2 regions of the Pallidibacillus thermolactis genome follow, and region 1 is predicted to be linked to the other one. Evidence: a T-box and tRNA genes for the amino acid it is inferred to sense, from the RefSeq annotation. Region 1 holds a T-box; the other holds one or more tRNA genes.
The links. A T-box is a leader RNA that pairs with one kind of tRNA and senses whether it is charged. The one in region 1 lies ahead of alaS (alanine--tRNA ligase), so its partner is inferred to be a tRNA-Ala.

Region 1 (3,276 bases):
GAACAAAATCAAGAAGTTGAAATAACCAACGATGCTTTGGCGATCTCATATGAAGAAGCATTAATGAATACTGACCCGATGATTGGAATGGGAGATATCACACCATATGACTTTATGGAAGAACAAGAAAAAGTAAATGAAGGATGATACCTATATTTTTAAAAGATGGCCGTTGATAAGACGGCCTTTTCTATTTATACACGTTTATTTTGAAGGCAATTTGGACATAATCTTAGCATATTTACCATAAATTGCGAGGTGGTATGGAATGGAACTAATTTGTCCAAATTGCCGGAGTAAAGATATCGGGAAAATTGGTATCAATCAATATTACTGTTGGCACTGCTTTATTGAATTATCGCTTTCAAAAGGGATTATTCATACGCATCAAGTGGAAGAAGACGGTACACTATCCTCACTTGATGATTTATTTTCTGAAGAAGAACGGCGTTACCATGCATAAAGTTTACCGTTTCTCCCAAACTACATTTGGGAGGCTTACTGATGGATATTAAGGTCAAATGGTTTTACCGCTTAGGTTTTTTACTTTTATTATTTATCGTTTTATTTGTTTTTATTAAAATAAGTCCCATTTGGCAACCGATTTTACGAGTGATTTTAACTGTTGCTTTCCCTTTTGTATTAGCCGCCTTTATCGCTTATTTACTTTATCCTTTTATTCACAAATTACATGAAAATGGTTTGCAATGGTGGCTATCCGTCATGATTGTTTATATCCTATTTTTTGGTGGGATCGGGTATGGAATCTATAAAGGGATACCGGTATTTATCCAACAATTACGGGATTTATCTGAGAATTTACCACAATTTTTTGCCCAATTAGAAGGAATTGTTGATACGATTGAAAAAAAGACAAAGTCGTGGCCGTTAGGTATACATAAACAAATTAATGAAAGTTTACATGTCATCTATGGTGAATTTGAACAAATTTTAGACCGGGTGAAAAACTTTTTTCTTTGGCTTTTGGAGTCAATCTTTTTAATTTTACTGATTCCTTTTATTGCTTTTTATATGATTAAAGATATTTCCTATTTAACGGATGCATTTTGGTCAATCGTTCCTAAAAAATGGCGCAAACAGATGAAAATATTTATTAGAAATGTAGATACTTCACTAGGAAGTTATATTCGTGGGCAGTTTATTGTATCTGCTACGGTCGGTACGATTTCAGCACTTCTTTTTTGGCTAATAAAATTAAAATATCCATTATTGCTAGGAGCTGTACTCGGGATGACCAATGTGATCCCTTATTTTGGCCCCATTATTGGAGCTGTTCCTGCAGTGATCGTGGCTGCTACAATGTCCATGAAGACCGTTATCCTTGTTATTGTCATTGTTATTGTGCTTCAATTTTTAGAAGGGAATGTTCTATCGCCATTAATTATGGGAAGATCATTACAAATGCATCCATTGATGATTATCTTCTCAATTTTGATCGGTGGTGAAGTCGGCGGTGTTGTTGGATTGATCTTTGCTGTCCCTATCGTTGCGATAATCAAAACGACCTTAAAACAGATCTTTGATCAAATTCAAAGTCGTGAAATTGAAGATGATCAAAATAAAATGGAAGAACAATGAAATAAAAAATACTGACGACTCGAATTTGACAAAAGTTTGAATGATGAAATATAATCCAATTAGGATAATTCATAACAATGAACACGTTGATGGAACGAGTATGTTACTACTAACTTTAAGAGAGGAATTTCCGTGGCTGAAAGAAATTCCAGTATAGGGTAACAGAAGGCTACTCCTGAGTGCAGCTAATCCCTGCCGCAAACCGGCGTTATCGGTTTTGAGTGATGGAAATCTTTCTAGTTTAGATTTTCATAACCAGGGTGGTACCACGGATACAAACTCTTCGTCCCTGAATTTTGGGAGAAGAGTTTTTTATTTGCTGTAAGTATGTATAACAGCTTTCGTTAACCATTTTAAATTATATGTTTTCTATAAATTCTCGTTCCAAAATGAAAGTTTAAAAGGAGGAAAACAATTATGAAAAAACTAACGAGTGCACAAATTCGTCGTATGTTTTTAGACTTTTTCCAAGAGAAAGGTCATAAAGTTGAACCTAGTGCTTCTTTAGTTCCAGTAGATGATCCGTCTCTTCTTTGGATAAACAGCGGTGTAGCTACATTGAAAAAGTATTTTGATGGACGTGTAAAACCTGAAAATCCAAGAATCACAAATGCACAAAAATCAATTCGGACAAATGATATTGAAAATGTTGGAAAAACTGCACGCCACCATACATTTTTTGAGATGTTAGGCAACTTTTCAATTGGAGATTACTTTAAGGAAGAAGCGATTCTTTGGGCATGGGAATTTTTAACAAGTCCAAACTGGATTGGTTTTGAACCAGAAAAATTATCTGTTACGATTCATCCGGAAGATGATGAAGCCTATAAAATTTGGCATGAAAAAGTTGGTATACCGGAAGAACGCATCATTCGATTAGAAGGGAACTTTTGGGATATTGGGGAAGGACCAAGTGGACCAAACTCAGAAATTTTCTATGATCGAGGATCAGAATATGGTGATGACCCAAATGATCCAGAATTGTATCCAGGTGGGGAAAATGAACGCTACTTAGAAATTTGGAACTTAGTGTTCTCTCAATTTAATCATAACCCAGATGGTACATATACCCCACTACCTAAGAAAAATATTGATACCGGTATGGGACTAGAACGGATGGCATCCGTTATACAAAATACGAAAACAAACTTTGAAACAGATTTATTCTTGCCGATTATTCAACAAACCGAAGCGATTTCGGGGATGAAATATGGGGAAAATACAGACCAGGATGTTGCATTTAAAGTGATTGCTGACCATATTCGAACGGTAGCTTTTGCAGTCGGTGATGGTGCATTGCCTTCTAATGAAGGACGTGGATATGTGTTACGTCGTTTACTACGTCGTGCAGTTCGCTACGCAATGAAAATTGGCATTGAACGTCCGTTCATGTATGAATTAGTTCCAGTTGTTGGTGAAATCATGGCAGATTACTATCCAGAAGTACGCCAAAAGTGTGATTTTATCCAACGCGTGATAAAAAATGAAGAGGAACGATTCCATGAAACCATTCATGATGGATTAGCTATCCTTTCTGAAGTGATTAATAAAGCGAAAGAAAATGGCAAAGAGACAATTGATGGGGTTGATGTTTTCCGTTTATACGATACGTATGGATTTCCGGTGGAATTAACAGAAGAATATGCGGATGAAGCTGGTTTGAAAATTGATTTAGAC
Region 2 (3,276 bases), on a different contig from region 1:
TATAAACGTATTTTCTTTTTCAACACCAACGGATTCAGCAAGTAAGCAATGATGATGTAACATTCGATATTCACCATGGATCGGAATAAAATATTTTGGTTTCATTAACGTTAACATTAATTTTAAATCTTCCTGATACCCGTGGCCAGATACATGCATACCTGACGTGCTACCAGTTCCGTAGATCACATTTGCTCCTAAAGCAAAAAAGTTATCAACGATGGCGGTAATATTTTTTTCATTGCCAGGAATCGGTCCGGCTGCAAAAATGACCGTATCTCCCGGCAAGACATCGACACCTCGAAATTCTCCTGTAGACAAACGGGATAGGGCAGCCAATGGTTCGCCTTGACTGCCTGTACATAGGATAACAACTTTTTCCGGTTCCAATTGACTTACTTCATTTCGATCGACAATCATATCTTCCGGTACACGTAAATATCCCTTTTCAATGGCGATTTCAACGACATTCCTCATCGTTCTCCCAAGTAAAACCAATTTTCGATTCGTTTTCTTTGTTGCATTTACAATTTGTTGAACACGACTGATATTTGATGCAAATGTAGATACGATAATTTTCTTTTTAGCTTTTAAAAAAGCGGCATTTAAGTGTTCTTCCACCATTTGTTCAGACGGTGTAAAACCAATACGTTCGGCATTCGTACTTTCCGACAAAAGAAGTAAAACACCTTCCTCACCAATTTGTGCCATTTTATGGATTTCTGGTCGTTCTTGATTAGTAGGCGTTAAATCAAATTTAAAATCTCCAGTATGTACAATATTTCCAACAGGCGTTTTAATCACAATACCTAAGCAATCCGGAATGCTGTGGTTTACCTTAAAAAAGGTGAAATTAAACGAACCGATTTGTATATTTGAATTAGGATGAATTTCATACAATGTACTTTCCCTTAATAAACGATGTTCTTTAAGTTTTAACTCGATTAACCCTAACGTAAAGCGGGTGGCATAAACTGGAACATTTATTTTTTTTAAAAAGTATGGAATCCCACCGATATGATCCTCATGTCCATGGGTTACAATTACCGCACGCACTCGTTTTCCATTTTCAATTAAATACGAAAAATCAGAAATAATTAAGTCAATCCCTAACAAACTCTCATCAGGGAATTTATTGCCGCAATCGATTACAATAATATCTTCACCATACTCTATAATATACATATTTTTACCAATTTCATTTAAGCCACCCAGTGCAAATACCGTTAAAGTTTCTCCTTTCTCTTCCACGGCATACAGCTCCTTTTGCTGTTTTTTCTTAGTATGTCCATCACAGTGAGCCGTACTACTATTTTTCCTTGTAATGCTAAGTAAATGGAAAATAAAAATTGAGGTTAAATAGAGGAACAATGAATAAATGTCTTATCTAGATAAAGGATAAGAAAGAGAATCATATTGAAACGTGGAATCAACAAGTTGATAAAAAAAAACAGCGACTGGTTCGCTGTTATAATGACCCCTACGGGATTCGAACCCGTGTTACCGCCGTGAAAGGGCGGTGTCTTAACCACTTGACCAAGGGGCCATAGTATAAAGATTGAAAATAGATTCAAAATTAATTATCAAAATCTTTTTCAACTACGGTCCGGACGGGACTCGAACCCGCGACCTCCTGCGTGACAGGCAGGCATTCTAACCAACTGAACTACCGGACCATTTTTATTATTAATAAGAAGAGTAGCGGCGGAGGGAATCGAACCCCCGACCTCACGGGTATGAACCGTACGCTCTAGCCAGCTGAGCTACGCCGCCATATTTTCTATATATTGGTGGAGCCTAGCGGGATCGAACCGCTGACCTCCTGCGTGCAAAGCAGGCGCTCTCCCAGCTGAGCTAAGGCCCCATCAATACAATTTTAAATTGAACAATACGGTATAAACGAAAGCGCGCCCGAGAGGAGTCGAACCCCTAACCTTTTGATCCGTAGTCAAACGCTCTATCCAATTGAGCTACGGGCGCAAATTCATATATTTATGGGGCGATCGATGGGAATCGAACCCACGAATGTCGGAGCCACAATCCGATGCGTTAACCACTTCGCCACGATCGCCATAACAAAATGGTGGAGGGGGACGGATTCGAACCGCCGAACCCAGAGGGAGCGGATTTACAGTCCGCCGCGTTTAGCCACTTCGCTACCCCTCCATAAAAAACTGGAAATTTATGGTGTAACGTGTTTGAACAACCGACGAATGTTATATTAACATAGTTAATATTCGTCGTCAACATCTTTTTCTATTATTTTTTTAAAATATATTTCAGATAAAATATAACAAGATGAAAATATGCACTTTATAATTGATCCAATGCCTGTTTTAAGTCTGCCCAAATATCTTTCCAATGTTCTAAACCTACTGAGAGGCGAATCAATTGATCGCGAATTCCAACCGCGTCTCTTTCTTCTTGAGAAAGCAATCCATGGGTCATCGTTGCAGGATGTTCAATTAACGTTTCTGTGTCTCCCAGGCTTACTGCTATTTTAATTAATTTTAACAAATTTAAAAAATGTTGGGCATCTTCTTTTGTACCCTCAATTTCAAAAGAAATCATCCCGCCACCAAGGGACATTTGCTTTTTGAAAATTTCATATTGAAATGCTTCCGGATCACCAGGATAATAAACGGCAGCGACTTTTGGATGATCTTTTAACAGTGAAAATATTTTCTCCGCATTTTGTGAATGCCGCTCCATTCGAACAGGTAATGTTCTTAACCCCCTTAATAATAACCAAGCATCAAACGGAGATAAAACGCCACCAATATCTTTTAATGTGGTCATTGTTACTTGATTTAAAAATTCCGCTTTTCCGACAACAAGTCCAGCAATTACATCACCATGACCGCCAATATATTTTGTCGCACTATGAATAACGACATCGCATCCCAACTCTAGCGGTCGCTGTAAATACGGTGTAGCAAATGTATTATCAACTATAACAGGTAATTGATGTTTACTGCTAACTTCGGCAACCATTTGTAAATCAATTAGTTTCATCGTTGGATTAATCGGGGTCTCCACGTATATACATCTTGTCTCTGGACGAATTAATGATTCAATTTGTTCTCTCGTTTCCATTGTTGAAATATCGAACTGAATTTTATATTTTTCTTTCAACAAATTGAACAGACTAAATGTACCCCCATATAATCCTGCAGAACATATGATATGATCCCCCGTTTTTGTAAGTGCAATTAATATACTTGCAATTGCAGCCATACCAGAACTAAAAGCCAGTCCTTTTTCTCCCCCTTCTAA

Region 2: it has a tRNA-Ala gene. The T-box ahead of alaS (alanine--tRNA ligase) is inferred to sense a tRNA for this amino acid. The anticodon was not compared.

What each region holds. Positions count from the first base shown of each region.
Region 1 covers NZ_JAOUSE010000001.1:96,793-100,068, forward strand. Annotated here, with positions in the region: gene recD2 (SF1B family DNA helicase RecD2) at 1-147, shown strand, start outside; gene OEV82_RS00460 (hypothetical protein) at 269-463, shown strand; gene OEV82_RS00465 (AI-2E family transporter) at 505-1,599, shown strand; T-box leader at 1,677-1,893, shown strand; gene alaS (alanine--tRNA ligase) at 2,017-3,276, shown strand, end outside.
Region 2 covers NZ_JAOUSE010000008.1:15,722-18,997, forward strand. Annotated here, with positions in the region: partial or broken gene OEV82_RS04645 (ribonuclease J) at 1-1,185, opposite strand, end outside; tRNA gene OEV82_RS04650 (tRNA-Glu) at 1,475-1,546, opposite strand; tRNA gene OEV82_RS04655 (tRNA-Asp) at 1,603-1,676, opposite strand; tRNA gene OEV82_RS04660 (tRNA-Met) at 1,700-1,773, opposite strand; tRNA gene OEV82_RS04665 (tRNA-Ala) at 1,789-1,864, opposite strand; tRNA gene OEV82_RS04670 (tRNA-Arg) at 1,907-1,980, opposite strand; tRNA gene OEV82_RS04675 (tRNA-His) at 1,996-2,071, opposite strand; tRNA gene OEV82_RS04680 (tRNA-Tyr) at 2,082-2,166, opposite strand; gene megL (methionine gamma-lyase) at 2,314-3,276, opposite strand, start outside.